DNA from 2 places in the Aestuariirhabdus litorea genome. Region 1 is predicted to be linked to the other one. Evidence: predicted binding sites of a transcription regulator. Region 1 holds the regulator's gene; the other holds the start of a gene.

Region 1 (7,776 bases):
TAAAGGCGGGGTGTGGGTCGAAGAGGGCGCTCCGCGGAAAAGTAAATCGTGAGTGATTCCACCAAGGTGACCAACCGCTCGCTGCATCAGGTGTGGCTGATGCTGGAGCAGTGGTCATCGCTTGATTTGAAGTCGGGGTCCCCGCTCGGTAATGCCTTTGCTGAAGCGCTTTTGTGTCTGCTAAACAGGGCCTTTAACGCCCTCTGCGCAGAACTGGCAGCGGGCTGCGGGTATCGGGGGGAGTGCGCACAACTTGAACAGGTATGCGCTGAGCTGGCCGCGCAAGGTCAAACCAGTCCAGAGCTGATGGAGCTGCTGTCTCTGGCACAAGCCCCCCGGGGTTGGCTATCCCAGATGCTTCATGCCCGTGTCCGCTACGAGGATACGGCCAGTGGTGCTCTCACTATCGCGGTCGGTGGAGGTCTGGATGCGGAACAGTGCCGTGACTGGCATCGCCACCTCAGCCAGCTGGCAGCTCGCTTGAGGGAATCCTCGGCACACTGGTAGTGGCGCTGTAGTGGTGAGGGGCGGAAAGTGATAGACTAGTCGTCCACTCAAGCGAGAGTCGTGATCATGCCCGCATCTTATTTGGAAATTGTTGAACTCCCCACCGGTGAGATCGTACTTCAGCGCTCCGACGATGAAGAGCCGCTGGTGACGATTGACTTCTCCGAGGAGGCCAAGCTGTTCCTGCAAGAGGGGCATGTCGAAGTGGCCAAGGCGATGATCAATGCTGGCATTGCGGTAGTCGGAAGCATGGCAGAAAATCCCTCTGCAATGGAAGCCCCCCGTACCGTCCATTGATGGCCTATTGAGCCCCTTGACCCTGGTGGCGCTAAACCATCAGGGACCTTATCTCTTTTCTCTATGACGATCTGCGGCTAACGCCGGATCACACCAACACTTAACCCCTCAATCTCGAAGTGATCCTGGGACAGGTCGATCTCGATCGGTGCAAACTCTTCGTTTTCCGGGAACAGGGTGACCCGGTTCCGGGTTTTGTGGAACCGCTTTACCGTCACCTCATCCTCTACCCGGGCAACCACAATCTGCCCGTTTCGAACGTTCTGGGTTTTGTGAACGGCGAGCAGGTCGCCATCCATGATGCCAATATCTCGCATGCTTTCACCCCGCACCCGCAGCAGGTAATCCGCGCTGGGGCTGAAGAAGTCGGGCTTAACCGGGCAGTGCTCCTCGATATGTTCGATGGCCAGAATAGGGCTTCCGGCGGCCACCTGGCCCACAATAGGTAACCCCTCCTGCTCACGGGTGTCCGGGATTCGAATACCGCGGGAGGCTCCCGGTATAATTTCAATGGCCTGTTTGCGCGCCAGGGCTTTGAGGTGCTCTTCGGCGGCATTGGGTGACTTGAAACCCAGCTCTTTCGCGATCTCTGCTCGGGTAGGGGGGAAACCGCTATCCTCCAGGTAGGACTTGATGAATGCCAGAATCTCAGCCTGTCGTGCCGTCAGTTTTTGCATGGACCTACCTTTCTGTGAATTTATACAGTAACTGTCATTATATACAGTTTATCCCCTGTCGCAAACGCACACACTGCACGCTTCTGGTTTTGGGGCGCTAAGGTCCTGTAATGATTGACATTGCGGGAATGCAAACGTATGTTTGAAACGACCGTACACAAACATAGATGCAAGAATAACAACGATGGCTCAATCCAAAACCGTAGTTCGAATCTTGGATGCAGCAGAGCAGCTGTTCGCAGAAAAAGGTTTTTCCGAAACATCCCTTCGAACCATAACCGGTCAGGCAGGAGTCAACCTGGCTGCAGTCAATTACCATTTCGGCTCTAAAAAGGCGCTCATTCAAGCGGTCTTCGCCCGTTTTCTGGACCCCTTCTGTGCTTTGCTGGATGCCGAGCTTGAGCGGGTTGAGCAGCAGGGCAGCCTGGATTCCGCTAATGTTGAGGAGCACCTGAAGCTACTGGTCGATACCCTGCTGCGGGTAGAGTCTCGTTCCGAAAACGATCTGTCCGTCTTTATGCGGCTACTGGGCTTGGCTTTCTCCCAGTCACAAGGGCATCTGCGCCGTTATATGCGTGAAACCTATTCGGGCGTGTTCAATCGCTACATGAGGCTGCTAACCGCCTCCACCCCGAACCTTACCCCTGCCGAGCTCTACTGGCGCGTTAACTTTATGCTGGGAAGCCTTGCGTTTACCATGTCTGGCTTCAGTGCCATGCAGGCGATCTCCGAGCGTGACTATAATGAGAAACCCTCGGTGGCTACCATTCTTTATCGAATGGTTCCCTTTCTCGCATCAGGGCTTCGACACTAGCTCAAAGCCCGGTTTTACTGGCGCAGCTTTTTCAGTACCCTAGCACTCACACAAGGGGGTACTTTGACCGTATATATCTCGATTGCACAACAGCAACTTCGCCATGAGCGAAATGGCTACCCACCCTTTGTCGCTGCGATATCCACCGCAAGCAAAGGAGCAGGCCAATGCAAAGGGAGCGAGCAGACCCCACTTGGGGTGCATCGTATACGCGCACTGATTGGGGAGGGGGCACCAGAAAACGCAGTGTTTGTGGGCCGCCGACCTACGGGCGAAATCTACACGCCGGCGCTGGCCCTAAGGTATCCCCGGCGAGACTGGATACTGACCCGCATTCTCTGGCTTTGTGGCGAAGAGCCCGGCTTTAATCGACTCGGATCGGTAGATTCCATGGCACGTTATATCTATATTCACGGCACACCGGACACCGAGCCCATGGGCATCCCCGCATCCCACGGCTGTATTCGCATGCATAACCCGGATCTACTGACCCTCTTTGGGCGTGTGCATACCGGGGAAAAAGTAATTATTTCAGACCGCTGATCATTAGGAGGTAGTGGGTTGAGACAGGATCCTGGACCCCTCATGCTGGACCTTGCTGGCTGCGAACTCAGCCCGCAGGAGCGAGCCTTGTTGGCCCATCCACAGTGTGGAGGGGTCATTCTCTTCACGCGCAATTTCGCGAGCCGAGAGCAGTTAACCCAACTGACCGGCCAGATCCGACAAGCTAATCCTGCGTTGCTGATCGCCGTCGACCACGAAGGTGGCCGGGTACAGCGCTTTCGCGAGGGTTTTACCCGGCTTCCGCCCATGGCGAGCTTTGAAGCGCTTTATAACGTGGCTCCCGAGGAGACCCTCGACCTGCTTAAAGACACCGGGTGGCTACTGGCGACTGAGCTGCTTGCTTGCGGCGTGGATTTCAGCTTTACGCCGGTTCTGGATCTGGATTTCAAGCGCAGCGATGTGATTGGCGATCGCGCCTTTTCCGCAGATCCGGTGCGGGTGGCGGTGCTGGCCGGAGCACTCATTGAGGGGATGCACGAAGCGGGGATGCCCGCCACAGGCAAGCATTTCCCGGGGCATGGTTGGGTCACGGCCGACTCCCATATCGCCATACCGACCGATACGAGAGCGCTCGACAGTATTCGCCGCCAGGACCTTGTCCCCTTCGCCCAGCTTGCCCGCCAGGGTCTGGACGCGGTGATGCCGGCCCATGTCATCTATGAACAAGTGGATCCATTGCCGGCCGGTTTTTCCCCCTATTGGCTGCAGCAGGTACTGAGGGGTGAGCTTGGCTTTGAGGGGGTGATCTTCAGTGACGACCTTTCCATGGAGGGGGCCAGTGTTGCCGGTGGCTTCAGTGAGCGCGCCCAGTCGGCCCTCAGTGCCGGCTGCGATATGGTATTGGTCTGCAATAATCCCGAGGGGGCCCGGGAAGTGCTTGGCTACCTCGAACAAGCAGACCTGACCTTGAGCCCGCGCCTGTCACGGCTAAAGGGGCGCATTGGCCCCCTTCAGGACCGGTCTCGCCAGCAGCGCACCGCCCAGCGCCTGGCCGAGCTGGAGGAGTGTGCCCATGAGTGAGCAGCTGTCCGATCTGCACGCGCTGTTGGGGCAACTCGACTCCTGGACCTACGAAGTGTTTGCGGTAGTCTCCCTGACGTTGGTGGTGGCCTACCTTGCTTCATTACTGCTGCGCCAACTTCACAAGCAGGCTGAACGCTCAAGTAACCGCTGGGACGATGCGCTGGTCGCCGCTGCCCAGCGTCCCCTGGTACTGCTGATCTGGGTGGTGGGGTTCAGTTGGGCCATCGAGATTGCTCACCAGAGCTCTGATGTACACCTGTTCGATGCCGTTGGGCCTGTGCGCGATGTGATGGTGATCTGGCTTTTGGCCTGGTTTTTGGTACGCCTGGTGCGTGCAGGTGAATCGATCATGGGGGGGGAGGTCGAAGCGAGCAAAACCTCGCTGGATGAAACCACCCTTCAGGCTATCAGCAAGCTGCTACGGGCCTCGATTATCATCACCGCCAGCCTGGTCGCCTTACAGACCCTTGGCTACAGTGTTTCGGGGGTTCTTGCCTTTGGCGGGATCGGCGGAATCGCCGTTGGCTTTGCCGCTAAGGATCTCTTGGCCAATTTCTTTGGCGGGCTGACCGTTTATCTGGATCGCCCTTTTAAGGTTGGGGACTGGATCCGTTCACCCGATAAGGAGATTGAGGGAACCGTCGAGGTGATTGGTTGGCGTCAGACAAGAATCCGAACCTTCGATAAGCGCCCGCTTTACGTCCCCAATTCAACCTTTTCCAATATCGCCGTGGAAAACCCCTCGCGCATGAGCCATCGGCGTATCTATGAGACCATTGGTCTTCGCTACGATGATGCCAAACAGGTGGAACCTATCGTAGGCGCGGTCAAAAGCTATCTCCAGCAGCATCCGGAGATCGACGCCGACCAGACCCTGATCGTCAACTTCAATAGTTTTGGCCCATCCTCCCTTGATTTTTTTGTCTACGCCTTTACCCGCACCACCAACTGGGTACGGTTTCACGAGGTCAAGCAGGAGGTGTTGCTGGGGATCCTGGCGATCATCGATCAGCATGGGGCCGAGATAGCGTTTCCGACCAGCACGCTGCATCTTCCGGCAGTACAGTCGTTTCTTGAGAAGCAAGAGGGGGAGAGCTAAAGATGGGAGTAGCCGTTATTGGTGGTTCCGGGTTTTACCAGCTTGAGGGGCTGGAGCAACGCGAGGAGCGGGTGGTTACCACCCGCTGGGGAACCCCCTCCGCCCCCCTGGTGAAAGGAGTGCTCAATGGCGTTGAGGTGATCTTTCTCGCGCGCCACGGCATCCCCCATCGCATCCCCCCGCACAGGGTCAATTACCGAGCCAACCTGCAGGCCCTTAAGGACGAGGGTGCTGACTCAATTATTGCGATTAATGCGGTGGGGGGGATTCACCCCCGGATGGGGCCAGAGGCCCTGGTACTCCCCGACCAGATCATTGATTACACCTGGGGGCGAGAGCATACCTTCTTTGCCGATCAGCTGGAGGAGGTGGTGCATGTGGACTTCAGTTACCCCTACAGTGAGCGCTTGAGGCAGCAACTGGTTGCCGCAGCCGACGCCTGCTCCGTCGAGCTACAGGTGGGGGGAGTCTACGGCTGCACCCAGGGGCCGCGCCTTGAGAGCGCGGCCGAAGTGAATCGGCTTGAGCGTGACGGGGTGGATATCATTGGCATGACTGCCATGCCGGAGGCGGCACTGGCAAGGGAGCTGGATCTGGAGTACGCCACCCTGGCCCTGGTGGTTAATTGGGCGGCGGGGCGCAGCGAGGCGTTGATCACGATGGAGGAGATCCATCGGGTGATCAATACCGGGATGATAAACGTACTCTCCCTGGTGCGTGAGGCCCTGGCCAGAGGCGAAGCCTGATCCACAGAGGGGGTGCCTTACTGTACTGGCAGGTCATTCCCGGGGGGTGCCAGGGTGCTTATCTCACTGGCGGGCGCACTCGCTTCGATAGAAGGCTGCTCAAAGGGGATAAGCCTCACCAGCACGCCCATCACCGGTGAGTCCAGATAGTGCAGTTCTGAACTACGCATCCGGCGGCTTTGGGTCAGGTCGAAACGCCGCAGTGGCTCATACCCACGCGCTTGAGAGGTCGACGCAGAATCAGGCATGGCCAGTATCTGCTCTTCCGCATTGCTGACGTAGTCATCGGGTATCTCGGTGGTGAGGCTCTGGAAGGGTTCAAACTCCGTCAGGCTCAAGCGTGTGCGGATATGCAGGTAGCGTTTCAGTGAAAAGCTGACTGAACCGGCCAGGGTCGGGCTAGCGCCGTAATAATCTCCACCCTCGATACGGATCCAGGGGGCACTGGAGGACTCAACCAGGGGTTGACGCCAGGCTTGGTGAAACAGCACCCGGTAGGCCTCACTCTTGTCGAGTCTTTCACGCTGGGTCGTCAGGGTAAATTGATCCGAAGGCAGAAGCATCAATGGTTTGTCCGGCGCCTGGTTTTTTTTCCCAGTTTCTTCCTCGCGGTTGAGCGGGGGCAGCAGGGGGCTGCCATCAGCCAGCAGGAGTTCGACCAGGGGGGCAGCTTCTTCCCCGGCAGCCACAGGGGGGGATAGCTCCATTGGTTGCTCCCGGTGCGGGTAGAGATCCTCCTCAAACGGGGACTCCGCTGCGAGACTGTTCTCCTCGCCTGCTTGGTACTCTTCACTCCAGATTTCATCGCTGTTGGGGTCGATGTGTTCAAAAACGATCATCTCCACCTGAAACCAGCGTTCCTCAGGCGCCTCATTGGCGGAAACACCGTTAGGGCTGAAATAAAACAGCGCGGCCGCCAAAAGGGCGGGCTTGAGAGTAAAGCGAGTCATCATGCGGTCAGCAGGCCCAGTAGTTGTTCGGTTTGTTGAAAGCGTTGTTCATAGCCATCCATATCCAGGTTGTATTTCAGCACAGTCGCCCCTTCAAGGCGATATTTCTGGGGCTGTGACTGGACCAGTTTCACAATGGTCAAGGGATCCACCCGGGGTTGGCTGGTGAACTCGATTCGTCCAGCGGAGGCTGAGGCTTCGATTTTACGGATCCCCCAGACACCCGCCTTGAGTTTCAGCTCGGTCAGGCGGAACAGGTACTTGGCCGGGTCAGGCAGTAACCCGAAGCGGTCGATCATCTCTACCTGCAACTCCCGGAGGGCGTCACTATCGGTCGCACTGGCGATGCGTTTATAGAGAATCAGGCGGCTATGAATATCCGTCACGTAATCGTCAGGAATCAGGGCCGGGACACGCAGGTTGATCTCGGGGCCCTGCTCGGGTTCGAGGTTGGTGTCCGGCGTCTCCCCGTTGCGTATTGAGGTGATCGCCCGATCGAGCATCTCCATATAGAGGGTGAAGCCGACGGTCTCAATCTGGCCGCTCTGGTCGTCACCCAGCAGCTCTCCGGCGCCCCGGATCTCGAGGTCGTGGGTGGCCAGGGTAAAGCCAGCACCCAGGTCCGATGCCAGTGAGATCGCCTCGAGGCGTTTCTGGGCGTCCTTGGTCAGGGCCTTGGGGGAGGGGGTCAGCAGATAAGCGTAAGCCTGGTGATGTGAACGTCCCACGCGACCCCGCAGCTGGTGCAGCTGGGCCAGCCCAAACTTGTCGGCCCGGTCGATGATGATGGTGTTGGCACTGGGAACGTCGATACCGGTCTCGATGATGGTGGTGCACACCAGCACATTGAAGCGCTTGTGATAGAAGTCCGACATCACCTGTTCGAGTTCGCGCTCGCGCATCTGTCCGTGGCCAATACCGATCCGCGCCTCGGGAACCAGTTCGGAGAGCTCACGGGTGACCCGCTCGATGCTCTTGACCTCATTATGCAGGTAATAGACCTGCCCGCCACGCAACAGCTCCCGCAGGATCGCCTCTTTGACCAATGAGGAATCCTGCTGACGGACAAAGGTATTGACCGACAGGCGGCGGGCAGGGG
Region 2 (7,776 bases), on a different contig from region 1:
TCCCCGGACGCACCGATGGAAACCCCTTTAAACACGCTCCCGTCTTCGAGAACCAAAATGGCTGATTGGGTCAAAGATTCCTCCCCCTGTAATCCCAGAAACCGCTAGTCAAACTCAAAAAAAAACGAGATGAGCACTCGATGCCGCATCTCGTTCTTATTAGTTACCTGTCGTAAAGCGCACCTGCCCACTTTCGGACGCAAAATTGGCGGGATTTTACGGAATTATCTCCCCCCTGTCCATGCTGATTTGCGCCGCACCACCTCAATTCAGCTCCAGTACATCCTGCATATCAAACAGCCCGGTACTCTTGTGCTGAAGCCAGATAGCGGCCCGCACTGCCCCCTTGGCAAAGGTCATCCGGCTGGAAGCCTTGTGGGTAATCTCTACCCGCTCCCCTTCAGTGGCAAACATCACCGTGTGATCACCCACCACATCGCCGGCCCGAATGGTCTCGAAACCGATGGTCTTGGGGTCACGCGCCCCGGTGACCCCTTCCCGGCCGTAAACAGCACACTCGGAGAGATTGCGACCAAGGGCATCAGCCACCACCTCCCCCATCCGCAGCGCCGTCCCTGAGGGGGCGTCCACCTTGTGGCGGTGGTGAGCCTCGATGATCTCGATATCGTACTCATCGCCCAGGGATTTGGCCGCCAGCTCCAGCAATTTGAAGCAGAGGTTGACCCCCACGCTCATGTTGGGAGCAAACACCAGCGGAATATCCTCGGCCGCCACCTTCAGCTGTTGCTTCTGCGCGTCGCTCAGCCCCGTGGTGCCGATCACCACCGCCTTGCCATGTTCACGACACAGCTCTACGTTGGCCAGTGTCAGCTCGGGATGGGTGAAGTCAATCAGTACATCGAACAGGTCCAGCTTGTCCGCCAGGCGCCCACTCAACTCGACCCCCAACTTGCCAACACCCGCCAGCTCGCCGGCGTCGCCACCCAGCAAGCTGCTGTCGGGGCGGTCGATTGCCACCGCCAACGCTGCCTCGCTGTTTTCATTCAGGGCCTCAATCAACACCCGACCCATGCGACCCGCTGCACCGACAACCGCTACTCGCACCATCTAACCGTTCTCCATCAGGACTTCATGTCATCAAAAAAGCTTTTCACACCCTCAAACCAGGAGGTTTTACGGGGGGACTGTTTACCGGTTCCCTCGGCTTCGAAGGAGCGTTGCAGCGCTTCCAGCAACTCCTTCTGTTCGCGGGTCATATTGACCGGTGTTTCAACGATCACCCGGCACATCAGGTCGCCCTGACTGCCGCCGCGCACCGGGGCAACCCCCTTGCCGCGCAGGCGGAACAGTTTGCCGGTCTGGGTTTCCGGCGGCACCTTGAGCTTTACGCGACCATCGAGGGTAGGTACCTCCAGTTCACCACCGAGGGCGGCATCCACGAAGGTGATGGGCACTTCGCAATAGAGGTGTTTGCCATCACGGTGAAAAATGGAGTGCTCCTGCACCGCCACCTGCACATAGAGGTCCCCGGAGGGGCCGCCATTGACGCCCGCCTCGCCCTCACCCGCCAGGCGGATGCGGTCGCCGGTATCGACACCGGGCGGTACCTTGACCGACAGGGTCTTGTACTCCTGCACCCGGCCAGCACCATGACAGCTGCGACAGGGATCCTTGATCTGCTTGCCACTGCCGTGGCAATTGGGACAGGTCTGCTGCACCGAGAAGAAGCCCTGCTGCATCCGTACCTGACCCACACCGCCGCAGGTGGTACAGGTCTCCGGCTTGGAACCCTTGGCCGCACCACTGCCACTGCAGGTGTTGCACTCGACCTGGGTGGGGATACGAATCTTCTTGGTCACCCCTTTAACCGCCTCCTCCAGGGAGAGCTCGAGGGGGTAACGCAGGTCAGAGCCGCGCTGTACCGAGCTGCGCTGACCACCGCCACCACCGAAGATGTCGCCAAATACATCGCCAAAGATATCACTGAAGCTGCCCGCACCGGCACCACCAAAGCCACCGCCACCCTGGCTGGCATCCACCCCGGCGTGGCCATAGCGATCATAGGCGCCCCGCTTCTGCGCATCGGAAAGCACCTCGTAGGCCTCATTGACCTCCTTGAACTTCTCCTCGGCGGTATGGTCATTGGGATTACGGTCGGGGTGATACTTCATCGCCTTGCTGCGATAGGCCTTCTTCAGGTCCTTCTCCGATACCTCCCGGGAGACCCCAAGCACCTCATAGTAATCTCGTTTTGACATATCCGTTTTCCTGACTGGCCAACCTGGTGGTAGCCGCTAACACTTCGTGCAGATTGATACAGCAACGCGGGAGATAATCCCCCGCGCTGCGACAACACAGGCCCGCCAGGGCGGGCAGGACGACCTTACTTCTTGTCGTCCTTAACCTCTTCAAACTCCGCGTCCACCGCATCGTCGGCGCCGTTATCGGCCTCCGGCTGGGCGTCACCGGACTGCGCCTCGGCCGCCTGCTCGGCGTAGATCTTCTGCGCCAGGCTGGAGGATGCTTCGGTCAGTGCCGTGGTCTTGGCCTCGATGGCCGCCTTGTCGTCACCCTTCAGGGCCTCTTCCAGCTCCTTGATGGCGTCTTCGATGGCACTCTTCTCCTCTTCGGTCGCCTTGTCACCGGCTTCCTCAAGGGTCTTGCGGGTCGCATGGATCAGGCCGTCAGCAGTGTTACGTACGCCAACCATCTCCTCAAACTTGCGATCCTCCTCGGCGTTGGCCTCGGCATCGGCCACCATCTTCTGGATCTCGTCATCGGACAGGCCACTGGAGGCCTTGATCACGATCGACTGTTGCTTGCCGGTTCCCTTGTCCTTGGCGGACACGTTGAGGATACCGTTGGCATCGATGTCGAAGCTCACCTCGATCTGGGGCATGCCACGGGGAGCCGGTGGGATGTCGGTCAGGTCGAAGCGGCCCAGCGACTTGTTCTGCGCCGCCTGCTTACGCTCACCCTGGCAGACGTGGATGGTCACGGCCGGCTGGTTGTCATCGGCCGTAGAGAACACCTGCGATTTTTTGGTCGGGATAGTGGTGTTCTTCTCGATCAGGGCGGTCATTACACCCCCCATGGTTTCGATCCCCAGGGTCAGCGGGGTAACGTCGAGCAGCAGTACATCGGTCTTCTCGCCGGACAGGACACCCGCCTGGATGGCAGCACCCATGGCCACGGACTCGTCGGGGTTCACATCCTTGCGCGGATCACGACCGAAGAACTCTTTCACCTTGGTCTGTACCAGCGGCATACGGGTCTGGCCACCCACCAGGATCACCTCGTCGATATCGGAGATATCGAGGTCCGCATCCTTGAGCGCGGTACGGCAGGGAGCGATGGAGTTGTCCACCAGGTCCTCAACCAGCGACTCCAGCTTGGCGCGGGTCAGCTTGACGTTCAGGTGCTTGGGACCGCTCGCGTCAGCGGTGATGTAGGGCAGGTTAACGTCGGTCTGCTGGGAGGAGGAGAGCTCAATCTTGGCCTTCTCACCGGCTTCCTTCAGGCGCTGCATCGCCAGCGGGTCACCCTTGAGGTCGATACCGCTCTCTTTCTTGAAAGCGTCAGCCAGGTAATTGATGACGCGCAGGTCGAAGTCCTCACCACCGAGGAAGGTGTCACCGTTGGTGGCCAGCACTTCGAACTGGTGCTCACCGTCAACGTCAGCGATCTCGATGATGGAGATATCGAAGGTACCGCCACCGAGGTCATAGACCGCGATAGTCTTGTCGCCGGCTTTCTTGTCCATGCCGTAGGCCAGGGCAGCAGCCGTCGGCTCGTTGATAATACGCTTCACCTCCAGGCCCGCGATGCGACCCGCATCCTTGGTGGCCTGGCGCTGGGAATCATTGAAGTAGGCCGGCACGGTAATAACCGCCTCGGTCACCGACTCGCCCAGGTAGTCCTCGGCGGTCTTCTTCATCTTCTTCAGAACCTCGGCAGAGATCTGGGGCGGCGCTTTCTTGTCGCCCTTCACCTCAACCCAGGCGTCACCGTTGTCGGCCTTGATGATTTTGTAAGGCACCATGGTGATATCTTTTTGCACCTCGGCGTCTTCGAAACGACGACCGATCAGTCGCTTGATGGCGAACAGGGTGTTGCTGGGGTTGGTCACCGCCTGGCGCTTGGCCGGCTGTCCCACCAGGGTTTCACCATCGTCAGTAAAGGCGATGATGGAGGGGGTAGTGCGATCACCCTCCGCGTTCTCCAGCACCTTGGCCTTATCGCCATCGAGGATAGCTACGCAGGAGTTGGTGGTTCCCAGGTCAATTCCGATAATTTTTCCCATCTCTTCTCTCTCCAATCACGCCCCGCTGGGGCGCCAATCTCTGTCTGAATAATAAAACCGGTGCGGTCCAGTCCAACCGACGTCCCTGTCGACGCCTTTAACACCCACCGCCTGAACCGACTTCTGTCACTCTATATGCGTGCGCTTTTGCGACTTTCAAGCCTGCTCGTCAATTTTTGACTGCGCGGCCTTGGAAACCACCACCATCGCCGGACGCACCAGGCGACCATTGAGGCTGTACCCTTTCTGGAAGGCGGCAATCACCGTACCGGGCTCGACATCGGCGCTTTCCTGCATGCTCATCGCTTCGTGCAGCTGGGGGTCAAAGGGCTCCCCCACCGGCTCAATCGCTACCACGCCATACTTGCCCAATGCGCTCTGGAACATGTTGAGGGTCATCTGCATCCCCTCCACCATCGCCTTCTGCGCCTCATCCTCGACGTTGGCACTCTCTACCGCCCGCTCAAGGCTATCGATTACCGGCAACAGATCGAGGGAGAACTTCTCGAGGGCGAATTTGTGCGCCTTCTCCACATCCTGCTCCGCCCGACGCTTCACATTCTGGGCATCGGCCTGGATGCGCAGCACCTGCTCACCCGCCTTGGCCAACTCCGCTTGCGCCGCCTCAAGCTCGGCCTGCAGAGTCGCCACCTGCTGCTCGGTTTCGCCGGCCACCGGCTCCTCTACCGACTCCTGCTCCGCCTGGGGCTGCTCGGCTTGCATCTCTTCGCTCTGTTCGGGGTTCGGCTTGTTGTCACTCATCCGTCTATCTCTCGCAATTCGGTCCACACGGAGGACAACAGCCTCCGCAACTCAAGGTCAGTGCGCTCTATATGGGGTTACTCCACAAAGTTTCAAGGGCTTTGGCCCGATTAAATCCCCCCCCTTTACAAGCATTGCGCGAAACCGGCAAAATACTGTATATATGAACAGCAATACTGATCCGTTTCCGGAGACTCGCGATGCTTACCCATCTCTCAATTCGCAACTTTGCCATCGTCGACCAGCTCGACCTCGACCTTGAGCACGGCATGACCGTGGTCAGCGGCGAGACCGGCGCGGGCAAATCGATCATGCTCGACGCCCTTGGGCTGGCGCTGGGAGACCGAGCCGACTCCGCGAGTGTTGGGCAGACGGGGGAGCGCGCCGAAATCCTCGCCAGCTTCGACCTCAGCCACTGCCCGCAGGCGCTGCAATGGCTTGGCGAGCGGGACCTGGCCCAGGAGCAGGAGTGCATCCTGCGCCGGGTCATCACCCGAGAGGGACGTTCCCGCGGCTATATTAATGGCACCGCGTCTCCCCTGGCCGACCTCAGGGAACTGGGGGAGATGCTGATCGACATCCACAACCAGCACGAGCACCAGTCACTGCTCAAGCGGGAGACCCACCAGCGCCTGCTCGACCGCTGGGCCGACTGCGATGAACTCAGCGCCCAGCTGCGCCAAATCTGGCAACAGTGGCAGCGCCAGCGCCAACAGTACGAACGCCTCAGCAATGCCAGCGAGGAGGAGAGCGCACGGGCCCAGCTGCTCAGCTACCAGCTGAACGAACTCAACCTGCTCGACCCCCAGCCCGGTGAATATGAGGAGCTGGAAAGCGAATACCGCCAGCAGTCCAACGCCGGTCAGTGCGTGCAAAGCTGCCAGCACGTGGTACAGCTGTGCGCCGAATCCGATTCCGGCAACGCCCTGCAGCAACTCAACAGCAGCCTGCAACTCCTGCAGGAGATCGCCGCCAACCACCCCCAGCTGCAGGAGGGGGTCGACCTGCTCACCAGCGCGCGCATCCAGATCGAGGAGGCCTGCGGCACCCTCAACCACTACCTGGACCATTTTGAAGCCGATCCGGAGCGCCTCTTTGAGCTGGAGGAGCGGATCAACAGCTTTAACAGTATTGCCCGCAAGCATCGCACCACGCCGTTGGAGCTGATCTCGTTGAGCGAGCAGATCAGCGAAGAGCTGGCCCAACTGCAATGCAGCGACGAACAGCTTGAGCAGCTCGAGCGCGAAGTGCAGGCATTGCACCAGCATTACCAGACCCAGGCCCAGAAGCTACGCCAGGCGCGTGAGAAAGCGGCCCCGAAACTGGCCAGGGCGGTCAGCGAGCAGATTCGTCAGCTGGGCATGCCCCAGGGCAGTTTCAGCGTTCAGCTGACCCCGCTGGAGGAGGGTAACGCCAGCGGCCTGGAGAGCGTCGAGTTCATGGTTACCACCAATCCCGGACAACCCGCCCGCCCCCTGCGGCAGGTGGCTTCCGGGGGTGAGCTGTCACGCATCAGTCTTGCCATCCAGGTGATCAACGCCCAGACCAGCACCATTCCCACCCTGGTGTTCGACGAGGTCGATGTGGGGATCGGAGGCGGCATTGCCGAGGTGGTGGGGCTCCGCCTGCGCCAGCTAGGGGAAGCCGGCGGCCAGGTCATCTGTGTCACCCACCAGCCACAGGTCGCCTCCCAGGGCCACCAGCACCTGCAGGTGCAGAAACAGGCCCAGCGCAACCACACCCATACCCGCATCGAAGCGCTTCAGGGCGAGGGGCGTGTAGAGGAGGTGGCGCGGATGCTGGGAGGGGTCAAGATGACCGATCAGACCCTCGCCCACGCCCGCGAGATGCTGGAACGCGCCGGGTCCTGATGGCGCGCCGCCGGTCAGGAGCGTTTTTTAACGTAGAGGACCAGCTTGTGGTCCATCAGCTCGTAGCCATGCTTGGCGGCAATCTCATTCTGCAGGCGCTCGATCTCCGGACTGAAGAACTCAACTACCTTGCCGGTGTCCACACAGACCATATGGTCGTGGTGGTCATCCTTGGCGATCTCGAACACGGAGCGACCGTCATTAAAGTTGTGGCGAACCAGCAAGCCCTTCTCCTCAAACTGGGTCAGGACCCGGTAGACGGTGGCCAGGCCCACATCCTCCCCTGACTCCATCAACGCCTTGTAAACATCTTCGGCGCTCATATGGCTGTTGGGGGCAGACTCCAGTAACTGCAGGATCTTTACCCGCGGCGCAGTTACCTTAAGGCCGGCATTTTTAATGTCTTGCTCTTCCACAACGACTCCTTTGCTGTCGATTGACCCTTAGCAGATCAAACAATATCGAGTAGTATTATCACATTATCAGCCAACCAAGTGAAAGCGCTCCCCCAAGATGTACAACTTACTCAAACAGGGTCTATTCGGCCTCACCCTGGCAACCCTTGCCGGCTGCTCCGGTTTTCCCGGCGTTCACAAGATCGACATCCACCAGGGTAACGTGATCACCCAGGAGATGGTCGACCAGCTTCGCCCCGGCATGACCGAGCGCCAGGTGCGCTTTGTGATGGGCACCCCCCTGCTGGTCAGCACCTTCAACCCCAACCGCTGGGACTACATCTACAGCACCCAGCGCGGTGGCAACGAGCGCAGCCAGCAGATCCTCAGCATCTTCTTTGAAAATGGCGAACTCCGGCAGCTCGCCGGCGATTACCGCCCCAACTCGGGGATCAGCCTGACCGAGCAGCAGCAACGACAGCGC

Evidence for each region. The regulator LexA, encoded in region 1, represses DNA repair genes until DNA is damaged. The targets are predictions, from matches to a motif close to TACTGTNTANNTANACAGTA.
Region 2: a site for LexA is predicted at 5,180-5,199, ahead of recN (DNA repair protein RecN). Genes of this name have one in related genera too.

Annotation. Positions count from the first base shown of each region.
Region 1 is NZ_QWEZ01000001.1:1,306,194-1,313,969, forward strand. It holds gene topA (type I DNA topoisomerase) at 1-52, shown strand, start outside; gene D0544_RS06015 (DUF6586 family protein) at 49-507, shown strand; gene D0544_RS06020 (hypothetical protein) at 574-804, shown strand; gene lexA (transcriptional repressor LexA) at 882-1,481, opposite strand; gene D0544_RS06030 (TetR/AcrR family transcriptional regulator) at 1,666-2,295, shown strand; gene D0544_RS06035 (L,D-transpeptidase) at 2,359-2,838, shown strand; gene nagZ (beta-N-acetylhexosaminidase) at 2,881-3,879, shown strand; gene D0544_RS06045 (mechanosensitive ion channel family protein) at 3,872-4,981, shown strand; gene D0544_RS06050 (S-methyl-5'-thioinosine phosphorylase) at 4,984-5,727, shown strand; gene D0544_RS06055 (CsiV family protein) at 5,745-6,680, opposite strand; gene mfd (transcription-repair coupling factor) at 6,677-7,776, opposite strand, start outside.
Region 2 is NZ_QWEZ01000002.1:1,279,371-1,287,146, reverse strand. It holds gene carA (glutamine-hydrolyzing carbamoyl-phosphate synthase small subunit) at 1-74, opposite strand, end outside; gene dapB (4-hydroxy-tetrahydrodipicolinate reductase) at 265-1,068, opposite strand; gene dnaJ (molecular chaperone DnaJ) at 1,083-2,219, opposite strand; gene dnaK (molecular chaperone DnaK) at 2,345-4,264, opposite strand; gene grpE (nucleotide exchange factor GrpE) at 4,421-5,026, opposite strand; gene recN (DNA repair protein RecN) at 5,227-6,897, shown strand; gene fur (ferric iron uptake transcriptional regulator) at 6,912-7,313, opposite strand; gene D0544_RS16035 (outer membrane protein assembly factor BamE) at 7,411-7,776, shown strand, end outside.